4 regions of the Bacillus sp. 11C genome follow, and region 3 is predicted to be linked to each of the others. Evidence: riboswitches for the same ligand, from Rfam matches in the RefSeq annotation. Region 3 holds a riboswitch; each other region holds the start of a gene.

Region 1 (4,215 bases), on a different contig from region 3:
AACCACCACCACACCTGATAGATCGATTAACAGATGCTCCACGCGTCTTTTTGCACAAGCATGAAGCGTGTTTTCCAGAATAAACTTTGCACGTTCAGTGTCAATGTCACCGACAAGCGGCAGCAGAGCTGTTGATTTGCTCAGGGTAATGATAGGCGAGCTTAATTCCAATATCATTTCTCTCTGGGCGTTTAATTGCTGTTTGGCATTTGCTTCAGCGTGATCGACGAATGTATAAATGGTAAAATCAAAAACTTTTACAATCAAATCGGCCCATTTTTGTTTCTCTCCCGGTTCAAACGCCGACTCATTTTCTTCTGCGAACTTCTCAAAATACTTCGTATATAATCTCCGGTTTCTCATAAACTCCCGAATCACATACTGAACCGGAGTGTCGAGATGCTTTTGATCGTTCGTCAGCTCAATGACCCACACTCGAAATTCTTCGAGAAATTGTTTTTCCGGTAAAACATACATGTCATTCAGATGCCGGTAAAATTCTCTGTCCTGTTCTTTCAATTCTTCCGTTACAGATGCATTATGTAAGGCATAAATCGAATTCGGATCGCTTTCTTCCATCGTTTCAATCCATTCATCAGCCATTTGTTCCACATACTCTGAAAAAAATGCATATAATTTTTCATTCAGTTTCATCACACTACTCCTTTCCCCAAACACTATTATAACTTGACTGACCGCTGAATCCCAGTCATACAAGCTGAAGCCATCCAATATTTTGAAAATTACTAATTCTTTGGGTTGTATCCTATTTTTTCAAAATGCTTCAAATGGCTCTGTCCGAGCGGTTGCTTTTTTCATATAATGTGAAGCAACATCCTTGTATCCACTTGCAAGCATAAAAAAGGAGGGCTTTTTTATGAATGGTGAAATCCGCTTGATCCCGTATGTGACGAATGAGCAGATCATGGATGTAAACGAGCTTCCTGAAGGCATTAAAGTGATTAAGGCGCCAGAAATATGGGCAAAAGGGGTAAAAGGAAAAAATGTGAAAATTGCTGTATTGGACACGGGCTGCGACATAAGCCACCCTGATTTAAAAAATCAAGTCATCGGCGGAAAGAACTTCACGGATGATGACGGCGGCAAGGAAGATGCGATTTCCGATTACAACGGACACGGCACACACGTCGCCGGAACGATTGCAGCTAACGATTCAAACGGCGGCATTGCCGGGGTCGCGCCTGAGGCAAGCCTATTGATTGTGAAAGTTCTTGGCGGTGCAAACGGCAGCGGCCAATATGAATGGATTATTAACGGCATTAACTACGCTGTGGAACAGAAAGCCGATATCATCTCGATGTCCCTTGGCGGACCGAACGATGTGCCGGAGCTTGAAGAAGCGGTGAAAAACGCCGTCAAAAACGGAGTGCTTGTCGTTTGCGCAGCGGGAAATGAAGGTGACGGAAACGAACGAACAGAAGAGCTTTCCTACCCTGCGGCTTATAATGAAGTGATCGCGGTTGGATCTGTTTCCGTAGCGCGTGAATTATCAGAATTTTCTAACGCCAATAAAGAGATTGATCTTGTGGCACCGGGAGAAAATATAGTGTCCACCCTTCCTAACAAGAAGTACGGTAAGCTTACCGGCACTTCAATGGCTGCCCCTCATGTCAGCGGAGCGCTTGCTTTAATCAAAAGCTATGAAGAAGAATCATTTCAACGAAAGCTTTCTGAAACTGAAGTTTATGCACAGCTGGTCCGCAGAACACTCCCTCTCGATATTGCAAAAACGCTGGCAGGTAATGGATTCCTGTATTTAACCGCTCCTGATGAGCTGGCAGAAAGAGCAGCGCAATCACATTTGATGACCCTATAAAATTATTTTTCTTATATAACATAAACCACATAGAGTAAATAAAATTTCAAATTCTATGTTGACAACAAATTTGAATTACTGTTAAGATTACCAACAAATGATTTAACTTTTCAAAAAATTAATAACATTTTCTCTTATCGAGAGTTGGGCGAGGGATTGGCCTTTTGACCCCAACAGCAACCGACCGTAATTCCATTGTGAAATGGGGCGCACTGCTTTTCGCGCCGAGACTGCTGTCTCATAAGGCACGGTGCTAATTCCATCAGATTGTGTCTGAGAGATGAGAGAGGCAGTGTTTTACGCAGAAAAGCCTCTTTCTCTCATGGGAAAGAGGCTTTTTGTTGTGAGAAAACCTCTTAGCAGCCTGTATCCGCGGGTTAACGAGAGTGTTTTACATATAAAGGAGGAGAAACAATGACAACCATCAAAACATCGAATTTAGGATTTCCAAGAATCGGACTGAACAGAGAATGGAAAAAAGCGCTTGAAGCGTATTGGAAAGGCAGCACTGATAAAGATACGTTTTTAAAGCAAATCGACGACCTCTTTTTATCCGCAGTAAAAACACAAATCGACCAGCAGATTGATGTTGTGCCTGTTTCTGATTTCACACAGTATGACCATGTACTCGACACAGCAATCAGCTTCAACTGGATTCCGAAACGATTCAGACATTTGACTGACGCTACCGATACATACTTCGCTATCGCCCGCGGAATAAAAGACGCCGTATCTAGTGAAATGACAAAATGGTTTAATACAAATTACCATTACATCGTTCCTGAATATGACGAAAGCATTGAATTCCGCCTGACAAGAAACAAACAGCTCACAGACTACCGCCGGATCAAACAGGAATACGGCGTTGAAACAAAACCTGTGATTGTCGGCCCTTATACGTTCGTTACGCTTGCTAAAGGCTATGAACCGTCTGAAGCAAAAGCGATCCAAAAACGTCTTGTGCCGTTATATGTACAGCTTTTGAAAGAACTTGAAGAAGAAGGCGTACAATGGGTTCAAATCGATGAGCCGGCGCTTGTTACAGCCTCTAGCGAAGATGTCCGCGGTGCAAAAGAATTATTCGAAAACATCACAAGTGAACTTTCATCCTTGAATGTGCTGTTGCAAACGTATTTTGATTCTGTTGATGCTTACGAAGAGCTGATCTCTTACCCAGTACAGGGAATTGGCCTTGATTTCGTTCACGATAAAGGCAGAAACCTGGAACAGCTGAAAACACACGGCTTTCCAGCAGACAAAGTGCTGGCAGCTGGCGTTATCGACGGACGCAACATTTGGAAAGCGGATCTCGAAGAACGTCTCGATGCCGTTCTTGATATTCTCAGCATTGCAAAAGTGGATGAACTGTGGATTCAGCCTTCCAGCAGCCTGCTGCACGTTCCGGTAGCGAAGCACCCTGACGAGCATTTGGAAAAGGATCTGCTGAACGGATTATCATACGCAAAAGAAAAACTAGCTGAGCTGACAGCTTTGAAAGAAGGCTTAGTATCAGGAAAAGCGGCGATCAGCGAACACATTCAGCAGGCTAAAACGGATATTCAGGCGCTCAAACAGTTTGCAACAGGCGCGAATTCCGAACAGAAGAAAGAGCTTGAGCAATTAACCGATAAAGACTTCAAACGCCCGATTCCGTTTGAAGAACGTTTAGCCCTGCAAAATGAATCTCTTGGCCTTCCGCTTTTGCCGACGACTACGATCGGAAGCTTCCCGCAGTCTGCTGAAGTGCGGAGCGCACGCCAAAAATGGCGGAAAAATGAGTGGTCTGATGAACAGTATCAAAACTTTATCAATGCAGAAACAAAACGATGGATTGATATTCAGGAAGAATTGGAACTTGATGTCCTTGTTCACGGTGAATTTGAACGGACAGACATGGTCGAATACTTCGGTGAGAAGCTGGCCGGCTTTGCCTTCACAAAATACGCATGGGTTCAATCATACGGCTCACGCTGTGTCCGCCCGCCAGTCATTTACGGAGATGTTGAATTTATTGAACCGATGACAGTGAAAGACACGTTATATGCACAGTCATTGACATCCAAGCATGTGAAAGGAATGCTGACCGGCCCAGTTACAATCTTGAACTGGTCTTTCCCTCGAAACGACATTTCGAGAAAAGATATCGCCTTCCAAATCGGGCTCGCCCTTCGCAAAGAAGTAAAAGCGCTTGAGGACGCAGGCATTCAAATCATTCAAGTCGATGAGCCATCGCTGCGAGAAGGCCTTCCATTGAAAACCCGCGATTGGGATGAGTATTTGACTTGGGCGGCTGAAGCATTCAGATTAACCACTTCTTCCGTGAAAAACGAGACGCAAATTCATACACATATGTGCTACAGCAACTTCGAAGACATCGT
Region 2 (4,215 bases), on a different contig from region 3:
AAGACTATCATATCAAAAGAAACGTGTTTCAAAAAGTAAGTTTAAGGGAAAAGAGATAGCAGAAGGGTGGGTATCGTATGATATATGCAGGTCAAATTCAAAACCAGCAATACGCTCAATATGCAAATAGAACGATGGGATATAAGCAGGATTACGCCGGAACCGAAAAAATCAGCTATGTCCCGTTTCAGCGGGTATACAAGGAACTGGAAAAGCAGCAGGAGAATCAAACGGCCGCTGAAAGAAAAGTAAACGAGGTGAAACGTAAGCGCTCTCTTTATAAGAGGTTGCGAGAAAAAGGGATGGGCACATATATTAATCGATATGTATAAAAAACCGTTCACATCCAGAGAACGGTTTTTTTTATGCAAAAAAAGATCCGGATCTAAATAGACCCGGATGCTGTTTAGTCTTTCATCATTTGTAAGTGCGGAATGCCTGCATCGAGAAATTCTTTTTCAGAAAGCACGCGATACCCGTGTTTCTTGTAAAACGGCACAGCCTGCGTTTGCGCGTTTAAAATGAAGCCCGAAGCGCCGCCGTTTGCCGCCGCTTTTTCGAGAGCTTTCATAATGATGCCGCCGACACCGGAGGAGCGGTGGCTTTTCAATACGCAAATTCGCTCTAATTTGCCGTAGCCGTCCTTCATACGCCATCTTCCGGCGCCGACAGGCTTTTCGCCGTCATACACGACGATATGCTCCGATTCATTTTCAAGCTCGTCAATTTCTTCTTCAGCAGGTACGTTTTGTTCTTTGATAAAAACTTCTTCTCTTACATAAAATGCGTCTTTCATTTGTTCTTCATTTTTTGCGATAACTGCTTCCAAACACTATTCTCCTTTGCCTAGCAAAAAGGTTTCATATACTGTCCATGATCCGTTTTCAAGCTGATAAAGCAAATGGAAACGATCAATGATTTCTTCATGCGACACTTCCTGCATTTTTAATTGTCCCAGCACATCCGAATGCTCATCGTCGGAAAGATTTTGGCCGACCGTCACATGCGGGACAAAAGCGTATTCCTGGTCACCGGCCAGCACACCGGTGTATAGCTTTTCATTGAGTGTTTTTAATTCTTCCGTCGGCTCTGCTTTGATGTAAATGACATTATTGACAGGCGCAAATGAGCTGTATTTTGTCAATTTGAGAACGACCGGATGGGACTCCTTTGCGATGTTTCTCAGATGTGATACAAGCTGATCCGCTTTCTCCTCCGTCAATTCAAGCGATGATCTCAGCGTCAAATGGGGCGGGATCAGGGAATAGCTTGGATCATAGCGCTTTCTGTAAGAGTTCGCAAGGTCTTGAAGTTTTTTTGATGGAAATAAAACGATTCCGTATTTCATATTATGTCCCTCCTGGAAATAAAGTATGATAAAGTATTAAAGCATTTTTTTCAGCGCCGGCGTGATAAGCGGCTGCCAGTATGTCCATTTGTGGTCTCCGTCAAATGGCTCATAATCATAATCGGAAAGCTTCTTCTCCAACAGCTGTTTCAGCGCCCGGTTCGGTTCTGTAAAGTCCAGAATGTTCCCATCTGTCGTGTGGACGTCAGTTTCTTTTGTGCCGATTTGGTGATAAATAGAGAGGTGTTCGATATTGTCCGATTGCTTCACGGCTTCCAATACATGTTTGTCAACATAGGGAGACTGCATGATGATGTTTCCGAACATATTCGGATAATCAAGCGCTGTCATAAGAGATATGGTCGCTCCCAGCGAGTCCCCGATCAGCGTTCGTCCGTAGCCGACCTGATAGGTAGGATACTCGTCATCCGCAAATGGTACGAGCTCATGGGCGATGAACCGTTTATACGCCGAAAATTTAGAGCCTTCCGGATGGTAGGTTTTTCTGCGCTCATGAACATCTTTATAAGGAACACCGATAATAATGCTCCGGTCAATTTCCCGTTTGGACAGCAATTCCTCGACCTGTCTGCCAATTCTCCCCAGCCTGAAATAATCGTGGCCGTCCTGCGCGATAATGACATGGTATTTATAAAGAGGGGAGTAGTTGGACGGCAGATAAACGAGCAAGGTCATTTCCTCGTTAAGCTCTTTCGAAAAGAATTTCTTTTCTTGCACTGTGCCGTTTTTCGGTGCCATAATGCATTCCTCCAGGACATCACTAGACTTTCTTGCGTTTTCCATTATTGTACCATGAATTATTAGAAATTTCTCTCTTTAAACCGTTCGAAACCCGAAGAAAAAAGTGTTGAAATTAACTGCGAATTGCGTTAATATAAAACAATCAGAAAATTGAAATCGATATTTCTTATCGTGAGAGGTGGAGGGACTGGCCCTTAGAAACCTCAGCAACCGGCTTGTTTTGCGTATGTGCAAAGCGCCAAGGTGCTAAATCCAGCAAGCGTTTTATGCTTGGAAGATAAGAAGAAGCGTTAAACCCCTTCTTCTTATGAAGAAGGGGTTTTTTATTTTGAAAAGGGAAGGTGTCTGCTATATGTCACAGCATGTTGAAACGAAATTAGCCCAAATCGGGAACCGAAGCGACGAAGCAACGGGAACGGTGAGTCCTCCTATTTATTTATCAACAGCATACCGCCACAGAGGGATCGGAGAATCAACCGGATTTGATTATGTCCGCACAAAAAACCCGACACGCCAGCTTGTGGAGGACGCGATCGCCAGCTTAGAAAACGGAGCGAGAGGGCTTGCCTTCAGTTCGGGAATGGCAGCCATCCAAACGATTATGGCGCTGTTTAAAAGCGGAGATGAACTGATCGTTTCATCGGACCTATATGGCGGCACGTACCGATTGTTTGAAAATGAATGGAAAAAATACGGCTTGACCTTTCATTATGATGATTTCAGCGACGAAGACTGTTTACGCTCTAAGATTACGCCGAATACAAAAGCGGTGTTTGTGGAAACACCGACAAATCCGCTCATGCAGGAGGCGGACATTGAAAAAATCGCCCGGATGACAAAAGAGCACGGTCTTCTGCTGATCGTAGATAATACATTTTATACACCGGTCTTGCAGCGACCGCTTGAACTGGGGGCTGACATTGTGATTCACAGCGCAACCAAGTATTTAGGCGGGCATAACGACCTGCTTGCGGGGCTTGTCGTTGTGAAAGATGAAAAGCTTGGAGAGGAAATGTTTCAACACCAAAATGCCATTGGCGCGGTCCTGCCTCCGTTTGATTCATGGCTTCTGATGAGAGGAATGAAGACGCTCAGCCTCAGAATGCGCCAGCACCAGACAAACGCGCAGGAGTTAGCGGTGTTTTTAGAAAAGCAGGAAGAAATTGCGGATGTGCTGTATCCGGGAAAAGGCGGCATGCTGTCCTTCCGTCTTCAAAAAGAAGAGTGGGTGAACCCGTTTTTAAAAGCGCTGAAGACCATTTGTTTTGCGGAAAGCCTCGGCGGGGTGGAGAGTTTTATTACATACCCTGCCACACAGACGCACATGGATATTCCTGAAGAGATCCGCATCGCAAACGGGGTCTGCAATCGTCTGCTGCGCTTTTCGGTCGGAATTGAACATGTGGAAGATTTAAAAGAAGACGTAAAACAAGCGTTATGTCTCGTTAAAGAGGGAGCTGTTTCATTTGAGTAATCACAATTGGACGCTGGAAACCCAGCTCGTGCACAATCCATTTAAAACAGACGGCGCAACCGGGGCGGTCAGTGTGCCGATTCAGCACGCATCGACATTTCATCAAACTTCATTTGAAGAGTTTGGCGCATATGACTACAGCCGCTCAGGCACGCCGACAAGAACAGCTCTCGAAGAAACCATTGCCGCACTTGAAGGCGGAACGAGAGGATTTGCTTTCAGTTCAGGCATGGCTGCGATCTCAACAGCATTTTTACTTCTCTCACAGGGCGACCACGTTCTTGTGACAGAAGATGTATACGGCGGAACCTTCCGCATGGTAACAGAGGTGCTGACCCGGTTTGGCATTGAGCATACGTTTGTCGACATGACTGATATTAACGAAGTGGCGCGGAATATCAAGCCGAACACAAAGGTCATTTATATGGAGACACCGTCAAATCCGACACTTGGCATTACTGATATTAAAGCGGTTGTTCAGCTTGCGAAAGAAAACGGCTGTTTGACCTTTCTGGACAATACATTCATGACACCGGCACTGCAGCGTCCGCTTGATCTCGGCGTGGATATTGTGCTTCACAGCGCCACAAAGTTCTTGAGTGGGCACAGTGATGTGCTCTCAGGTCTGGCT
Region 3 (4,215 bases):
AATTCACACATTATTTTCCGCCAAAAGAAAACCGGCGTATCGTGCGGCAGCTGACACAATGGATGAAAAACCGCTGACGGTGAAATATGGTATGATAAAGAAAAAAGAGAACGAAAGGGGATTTCACTTTGGGAATGCCTGTTGAATTTAATACACTAATTGTGACAAAAGGAAAAGAAGTTCGCATAGATGAAAATATATTCACGTTAGAAAAAGACGGATATCGTGTGTATCCGATGGAGATTCCGATGGACGTGCGTAAAACAAAGTTCGGCGAAAAGTCGGGCACAGCTGAAGTGCAGAAGCTTCAATGGGAAGACGGCCGGACCATCATTACGTACAAGCTGACGTCCCTGCATTCTGTCAATTAAAATAAGCCAAGAGCGTAAATGCTCTTGGCTTTTGCTTTTTAAACGAGAGGGCCGCCTGCCTGCGCAATGGCATCTGTATGTGCGAACTTTTTAAAATTCTCTTTGAATTCATTTGCGAGGTAGATCGCTTTTTCTCTGAATTCTTCCTTGTTGTTCCATGTGTTTTCCGGCTGAAGGATCTGATCAGGTACGCCGGGAACGTGAACCGGAATATGCAGGCCGAAAATATCGTCAGTCGTCATTTCTGCATCCTCTAATTTGCCTTCAATCGCTGCTTTGACCATCGCTCTCGTATAAGAAAGCTTCATACGTTCGCCTGTGCCGTAGCCGCCGCCGGTCCAGCCGGTATTGACCAAGAAAACGTCTGCGCCGTGTTCATCGATCTTGTTGCCTAGCATTTCAGCATAGACATGAGCAGGTAGCGGCAGGAATGGTGAGCCGAAGCATGTGGAGAACGTCGTTTCAGGAGACGTCACACCGCGTTCGGTTCCAGCAAGCTTGCTCGTATAACCGCTCAAGAAATGGTACATCGCCTGCTCCTTCGTCAGTTTGCTGATCGGCGGCAGGACTCCGAATGCATCAGCCGTCAAAAATACAATGGCTGAAGGATGGCCTGCCATGCTTGGTGTGACGATGTTGTCAATCATATGAATCGGGTAAGCCGCCCGCGTGTTTTCGGTATAGAAGGAATCATCATAATTGGCTTCGCGTGTCTCTTCATCAACAACAACATTTTCGAGAACAGACCCGAAGCGGATCGCGTTAAAGATTTGAGGCTCCTTTTCCTCGCTTAAATGAATGCATTTGGCGTAGCATCCGCCTTCAATATTAAAGACGCCGGTGTCAGACCAGCCGTGTTCATCGTCGCCGATCAGCCTGCGGTCAGCATCGGCTGATAGGGTGGTCTTGCCTGTTCCAGACAGTCCGAAGAAAAGGGCGACATCGCCTTTTTGACCGACATTGGCAGAGCAGTGCATGGATAGAATATCTCTTTCGGGGAGCAGGAAATTCATAATAGAGAAAATGGATTTTTTCATCTCTCCGGCATACTCTGTTCCGCCGATTAAAATCGTCCGCTTTTCGAAAGAGACAATAATAAACGTTTCGGAATGTGTGCCGTCTGTTTTTGGATCTGCTTTAAAATGCGGAGCGGAAAGAATGGTAAACGGCTGTTCAACTGTTTTCTTATCATGGCCTTCCGGGCGGATAAACAGCTGTCTGGCGAATAAATTGTGCCAAGCGAACTCATTCACGACGGTAATCGGCAGTCTGTATTTTTCATCTGTTCCGGCAAATCCTTCAAAAACAAACAGCTCATCCCGCTGTTTCAGATAGCTGACAACTTTTGTGTACAGCCGCTCAAACGCTTCTTCTGAAATCGGCTGATTCACCGTACCCCAATCGATCTTATTTTTCGTGCTTTCTTCCTGCACGATGAATTTGTCTTTAGGCGAACGTCCTGTGTAAGCGCCTGTTGTCGCCCGAACGGCACCCGTGGATGTTAAAATGCCTTCGTTTCGGGACAGTGCTTTTTCTGTAAGCTGTGCTGCTGATAAATTATGACACACATTTGGACTTGTTAATAAGGCTTGTAAATCAGCGGTTAAATCAACTGAGTTCATATGAAACCTTCCTTTATCGTTTTTTGTGTTTTGCTAATTGTGAATTAGTATAACATATATTTTCAAATAGTCTATACTATTTATCTTTTTTTGTGTGTGCGTTTCCATTGTTTTCCCTTGATATAGGTGCCTATTTCTTCTGAATCATATTGACATTGCAAACCCTTTTACGATAAGATATTTCATTGAGCGGATACTCTTATCCCGAGCTGGCGGAGGGACAGGCCCTATGAAGCCCAGCAACCGGTTTCTCTGTTATTTATTAGGTTCAGCTGTGTGAGACAACCAAGGTGCTAACCTGTTGCAAGGTTGTATGATTCCTTGAGCGATAAGAGTGAAAGGCACAAAGACCAAACCCTTTCCTCAATGGAAAAGGTTTTTTTATTTCATAAAATATGCCAATTAACATTCTCTAATATAACGTTACATTGTATAAGAGGGAGCGAGTTCCGTATCATATATACAAGGTCTATCGGGAGGCCTTGTGCAGGAGGAAGCAAATCATGAGTAAAAATCGTCGTTTATTTACATCAGAATCTGTTACGGAGGGACATCCGGATAAAATCTGCGACCAGATTTCTGACAGCATTTTAGATGAAATTTTAAAGAAAGACCCTAACGCGCGTGTGGCTTGTGAAACGTCAGTGACAACCGGTTTGGTTCTTGTCAGCGGAGAGATCACAACATCTACGTATGTTGACATTCCGAAAACGGTTCGTCAAACCATTAAAGAAATCGGATACACACGTGCGAAATACGGATTTGATGCGGAAACTTGTGCGGTTTTAACATCAATTGACGAGCAGTCTGCTGATATCGCGATGGGTGTAGACCAAGCGCTTGAAGCCCGTGAAGGCACAATGAGCGATGAAGAAATTGAAGCGATCGGTGCGGGTGACCAAGGTTTAATGTTCGGTTATGCGTGCAACGAAACGAAAGAGCTTATGCCTCTTCCGATTTCACTTGCTCATAAATTGGCCCGCCGCCTGAGTGAAGTCCGTAAAGAAGATATTCTTCCGTACCTTCGCCCTGACGGCAAAACACAAGTAACGGTTGAATACGATGAAAATAACAAACCTGTCCGTATTGACGCGATTGTTATTTCAACTCAGCACCACCCTGAAATTACGCTTGAGCAAATCCAGCGCAACATTAAAGAACATGTTATCAATCCGGTTGTTCCTGAAGAGCTGATTGATGAAGAAACAAAATATTTCATCAACCCTACAGGACGTTTCGTTATCGGAGGCCCTCAAGGGGATGCGGGACTTACAGGACGCAAAATCATCGTTGATACGTACGGCGGCTATGCACGCCACGGCGGAGGCGCGTTCTCAGGCAAGGATGCGACGAAGGTAGACCGTTCTGCTGCTTATGCAGCGAGATATGTTGCGAAAAACATCGTTGCGGCTGAGCTTGCTGATTCTTGCGAAGTGCAGCTTGCTTACGCGATCGGTGTTGCACAGCCTGTGTCAATCTCAATCAACACATTCGGTTCCGGAAAAGCTTCTGAGGAAAAACTGATTGAAGTTGTTCGCAATAACTTTGATTTACGACCTGCCGGCATTATCAAAATGCTTGATTTACGCCGTCCGATCTACAAACAAACTGCTGCGTACGGCCACTTTGGACGTCACGATGTTGATCTTCCGTGGGAGCGTACAGACAAAGCGGAGCAGCTGCGCAAAGAAGCGTTAGGAGAATAATTTTATAGCCGCTTACTGGTTAAGCGGCTTTCCTTTTTTTATCGTTGTATTCATGTTTATTTTTTTACATAACTGTGAAACCAAATACTATTCACAGCGTCTATAAATAGGGGTTCAATGATGACAATTTTAATTATGGAGGCAATACTATGTGTGGATTTGTCGGGGTTTTTAACAAGCATCCGTTAGCTCAAACCGCTGATCAAGAAGAACTAATTAAACAAATGAACCAAATGATCGTTCACCGCGGTCCTGACAGTGATGGATATTTCCATGATGAGCACGTTGGATTCGGATTCAGACGGCTCAGCATTATTGATGTAGAAAATGGCGGACAGCCTTTATCATATGAAGATGAAACCTATTGGATTATCTTTAACGGAGAAATCTATAACTATATTGAACTGAGAGAAGAACTTGAAGCAAAGGGGTATACATTCAACACGGATTCGGACACAGAGGTTCTTCTTGCGACTTATCGTCACTACAAAGAAGAAGCCGCGTCCAAACTGCGCG
Region 4 (4,215 bases), on a different contig from region 3:
AAAAGATGACAAAGCCATAAAACGAATATCGTTTTATGGCTTTGTCAATAATTGAACCCCGGATTTCTCATCCGGGGTTTCAGTCTTATTCAGATACAGGAAGCACAGCTCCGTCGTATTTTTTCTCGATGAAGTCTTTGATCTTTTTAGAGTGAAGAACTTCCATCAGCGCTTTAATTTTGTCAGAATCTTCTTCGCCTTTTCTTACTGCGATGATGTTAGCGTATGGGTTGTTTTTCGTTGCTTCCACTTCAATCGCGTCTTTTTTAGGATTTAATTTACTTTGGATCGCATAGTTTACATTGATGAAGACCGCGTCTCCTTCTTTGTTATCATATGCTTTTGCCGTTAATTCAGGCGCTACCTTTTTGAATTCAAGGTTTTTCGGGTTTTTCTTAATGTCTTTCAATGTTGCGTCAACTGTTTCGACTTTAGAATCAAGTGTGATTAATCCAGCATTTTCAAGCATAGCGAGCATACGGCCTTGTTCAGCAACGTTATTTGTCAGGATAATGGTCGCGCCGTCTGGAAGATCTTTCAGTGACTTGTATTTTTTAGAGTAAACACCGAATGGCTCTAAGTGAACAGCACCCGCATTTACAAGTTTATAATCTGTGTTTTCTTTCATTTCTTGGTCAAGGTAAGGAATGTGCTGGAAGTAGTTCGCATCCACTTCTTTATCAGCTAAAGCTTTGTTGTACATCTTGTAATCACTAAGCACTTTCACTTTCAGCGTGTAGCCTTTTTCTTTCAACAGTGGTTCAGTTTCTTTTAAAATTTCCGCATGCGGTGTTTTTGTCGCAGCAACGACAATTTCTTTCTTGCCGGATTCGGCGTTATTCGAACCGCAGGCAGCCATAACTCCTGCAAATACAAGCAGTAATGCACCTAAAAATAGCTTTTTCAATGTAAATCCTCCCTTATCGTTTGTCTATAATATTTGTTATGACATCACCGATGATTTGAATAATAAACACGATGATTAAAATAAACACAGTAGCAACGAAGGTCACATCAGTATTATTCGACTGATAGCCTTCTACGTACGCAAGGTTTCCAAGGCCGCCTGAACCGATGGCTCCGGCAATTGCCGTTGAGCCGATCAAAGCGATCGCCGTAACAGTGATACCAGAAATAAGAGCCGGCATAGATTCCGGAAGCAGCACTTTGAAAATAATCGTAGACGTCTTAGCTCCCATTGATTTAGCGGCTTCAATAACACCTTTATCCACCTCACGGAGCGCGATTTCAGCAAGGCGCGCGTAAAACGGTGCCGAGCCGATAACCAGCGCCGGCAATGCGGCGTTTGGCCCTAAGATCGTGCCGACTAAAAACTTCGTAAATCCTAGCAGTAAAATAATTAAAATAAGGAACGGAATCGACCTGAATATGTTGACAACGGCCGCAATCACAGAGTTGATCGTTTTGTTCTGCCAGAGGCTCCCTTTACTTGTCAGAAAGAGCAGCAAGCCGAGAATCACTCCGATGACAAAAGCAAACAGCAAAGAGATCAGCGTCATATAAAGGGTTTCATATGTCGCGTTCCACAATTCTGTTAAATCAACGTTCGGGAAGTATTTTTCAAACATTCGTGATCACCTCTGCTTTCACCTGTCTGTCATTAATAAACCGGATCACGTTTTGCACTTCTTCCTCGTCTCCGTCAATATGGATAAACAGTGAACCGTAGGCTCCATCCTTCGTCTGCGAGATTTTCCCTTGCAGAATATTGACGCTGACATTAAAGTTTCTGATCATCTCTGTAATCAGAGGCTGTTCAGCCGAATCACCGACAAATGTGAGCTGAACCATTTTTCCTGATGCTGTTTCATCAAGAAGATGCTGAAGCGTTTCTTTCGTTTCTTCCGGCTCTGTCACCTGCTGAACAAACCGTTTTGTCATGTCTTCCTTCGGGTTTTTGAAGACATCGAGAACTTCGCCTTCTTCCACAACCTTTCCGTTTTCCATGACAGCGACTCTGTTGCAGATTTTGCGGATCACATGCATTTCGTGCGTGATCAGCACAATTGTCAAACCGAGTCTATCATTAATATCGGACAATAGATCCAAAATTGAATCTGTCGTTTGCGGATCTAATGCTGATGTCGCTTCATCACAAAGGAGAACCTTCGGATTGTTTGCGAGCGCTCTGGCGATTCCGACACGCTGCTTTTGTCCGCCGCTCAGCTGAGACGGATAAGATTTTTCTTTTCCTTCTAAACCTACCAGTTTAATCAGTTCATTGGCGCGCTTGATGCGCTCGCTCTTTTTCACCCCGGCAATCTCCAGAGGAAACATGATATTATCTCTGACGGTCCGCGACCAAAGCAAATTGAAGTGCTGGAAAATCATGCTGATGTCATGGCGTGCGTTTCTTAACCCGCGTCCGTTTACTTCATTAATCTTGGTTCCCGCCACTTCCACGGTTCCTGAGGTTGGTTTCTCAAGGCCGTTCAGCAGACGGATTAAGGAACTTTTACCAGCTCCGCTATATCCTATAATTCCAAAAATCTCACCTTTTTTAATGGAAAGCGAGACATTTTGGACAGCATTGACATCTCCATGTTTCGACTTATACACTTTTGAAACATCTTGAAGATTGATCAAAGCAATCACCTGCCTTAACACTATTCTAAGAAATCTTCCGGGGTTTTCTGCAAAAGAAAAACCTTTCTGCACACTTGAGCAGAAAGGCTTATATAAAATGCCTTTCTCTCATCTTTCAAAGCTGAACGCTTCGTGTGAATTGGCACCATTTCAACAGTGTTGATGGTTGCCGGGCTTCATAGGGCACTTCCCTCCACCTCTCTTGATAAGAGAAATATATAGTCTTTTTCGTCCGGAAATTCTTAATGTAGAATAGCATGGCGGATGATTGCATGTCAATAAAATAAATGATGTCAACTTTTACTATTATAATAATTTTCTGTTTTTTAATTATTCGCAATCCTCTGAAAAAAACCATTCGTCAGCCAGAGAATCGCTTCAAGCTTTAACAGGGCTCTGAAGGACCCCTTTACTTTTAGGCTTCCGCTCTGAATCAGATGCTGAAGGGAAATGTCTCCGTGCAATAAATGAATGATTTCGGATTGGTTTCCGTAAAAGGTCAGGTTGGACGGTTGGCGCGGAGAAATTTTTTTCATTTCTCCCTGTTCGTTTATTGAGACGGTTAAGGCTTCTGTTTCTCCTTGAAAGGTAATAAGCAATGTTGAAGCGCTCAAAAGGGGTTTTAAAAACAGATGCTGATACTCATCTTCCAAAACTTCCGCTTTCTCCATATGTACAACCTCCTATTTGTTGGTCATACATAGACATTTCTCTCTCTGGCGCACGAACCCCTTTATAAAACGAACGACAATTTCATTGGAATGCGCTGAGAAATATGTCATAAATGGGATGCGGAAGATGATTTTTGTTTGATCAGCTCATATAAATAAGAAACGGAATGAAACGCATATCCTCTTTCAACCATTTTTCCTCCTTTAAACAGCAGAAAACAAGGGACGCTTTCAATTTGATACGCTTTTGCGAATGTCGGAGAGTAATTGACATTGTTTTGGTAGAAGGCGACATCAGGCAGCATTTCTTTCACCACTGTCAGCATTTTGCTTGCAAGCTGGCAAGTGCCGCAAAACGGAGTATATAAATATAGAAGATACACATCATCAGCAATGTGCTCAAGCTCGTGTTCCTGGAGTTCTTTCATGCTATACACCTCGGGACTTTCTTTCAAGAAAAATAGTATGGACATTCAGATTCGCGCGCAGCAATACAGAGGCGACGTGGTGTCTGGGCGCAGCCGCCACTTCTTTATAGGCTCTGTCGATATGCAGATGGCAGGCTTCGTTAAATTCTCTTTTCAGCTGTTTTCTCAATTTCTCGCCTGATTCGTCAGCATCCACTAATATATAGACGTCTTTATCATAAAGCTCGTCAGCCAATTCCTCAAGCCTCAGCTGGCTGATTGTTCCGTTTGTGCAGATAATGCGCACCGGTTCATCCAGAACGCTTTCGATTTTCTCTTTATCTGATTTCCCTTCCACAATCATGACCTTTTCCAGCTCATCCATCTTCTTCACCTGCCGCGTCAAATTTGAAACGTTCAGATTGTAAAAGAAGGCAGTGAAATTCACCGCCAACATTAACACCAGCCGTTTTCGTAGTCACAATCCACATATTTCTCATCGTTTCCAGAGACCACATCGGCTGTCTTAT

The links. Region 3 has a riboswitch for S-adenosylmethionine ahead of metK (methionine adenosyltransferase). Riboswitches for the same ligand answer to the same signal wherever they lie in the genome.
Region 1: linked by a shared signal. The riboswitch ahead of metE (5-methyltetrahydropteroyltriglutamate--homocysteine S-methyltransferase) and the one ahead of metK (methionine adenosyltransferase) in region 3 are both predicted to bind S-adenosylmethionine.
Region 2: linked by a shared signal. The riboswitch ahead of metI (cystathionine gamma-synthase/O-acetylhomoserine thiolyase) and the one ahead of metK (methionine adenosyltransferase) in region 3 are both predicted to bind S-adenosylmethionine.
Region 4: linked by a shared signal. The riboswitch ahead of metN (methionine ABC transporter ATP-binding protein MetN) and the one ahead of metK (methionine adenosyltransferase) in region 3 are both predicted to bind S-adenosylmethionine.

What each region holds. Positions count from the first base shown of each region.
Region 1 is NZ_JBUPVZ010000007.1:10,597-14,811, forward strand. Features, by position in the region: gene rsbRB (RsbT co-antagonist RsbRB) at 1-654, opposite strand, end outside; gene isp (serine protease Isp) at 878-1,837, shown strand; SAM riboswitch class I at 1,969-2,124, shown strand; gene metE (5-methyltetrahydropteroyltriglutamate--homocysteine S-methyltransferase) at 2,252-4,215, shown strand, end outside.
Region 2 is NZ_JBUPVZ010000007.1:172,788-177,002, reverse strand. Features, by position in the region: gene ACY3LV_RS12345 (hypothetical protein) at 78-332, shown strand; gene ACY3LV_RS12340 (GNAT family N-acetyltransferase) at 407-829, opposite strand; gene ACY3LV_RS12335 (YjcG family protein) at 833-1,348, opposite strand; gene ACY3LV_RS12330 (esterase family protein) at 1,385-2,107, opposite strand; SAM riboswitch class I at 2,274-2,394, shown strand; gene metI (cystathionine gamma-synthase/O-acetylhomoserine thiolyase) at 2,463-3,584, shown strand; gene metC (cystathionine beta-lyase) at 3,577-4,215, shown strand, end outside.
Region 3 is NZ_JBUPVZ010000012.1:41,938-46,152, forward strand. Features, by position in the region: gene ACY3LV_RS15975 (alpha/beta hydrolase family protein) at 1-77, shown strand, start outside; gene ACY3LV_RS15980 (DUF2584 domain-containing protein) at 129-371, shown strand; gene pckA (phosphoenolpyruvate carboxykinase (ATP)) at 410-1,993, opposite strand; SAM riboswitch class I at 2,190-2,328, shown strand; gene metK (methionine adenosyltransferase) at 2,497-3,699, shown strand; gene asnB (asparagine synthase (glutamine-hydrolyzing)) at 3,849-4,215, shown strand, end outside.
Region 4 is NZ_JBUPVZ010000005.1:179,458-183,672, forward strand. Features, by position in the region: gene metQ (methionine ABC transporter substrate-binding lipoprotein MetQ) at 86-907, opposite strand; gene metP (methionine ABC transporter permease MetP) at 921-1,589, opposite strand; gene metN (methionine ABC transporter ATP-binding protein MetN) at 1,582-2,607, opposite strand; SAM riboswitch class I at 2,713-2,819, opposite strand; gene ACY3LV_RS09645 (SCP2 sterol-binding domain-containing protein) at 2,934-3,278, opposite strand; gene ACY3LV_RS09650 (thioredoxin family protein) at 3,386-3,706, opposite strand; gene ACY3LV_RS09655 (toprim domain-containing protein) at 3,708-4,070, opposite strand; gene ACY3LV_RS09660 (YusG family protein) at 4,142-4,215, opposite strand, start outside.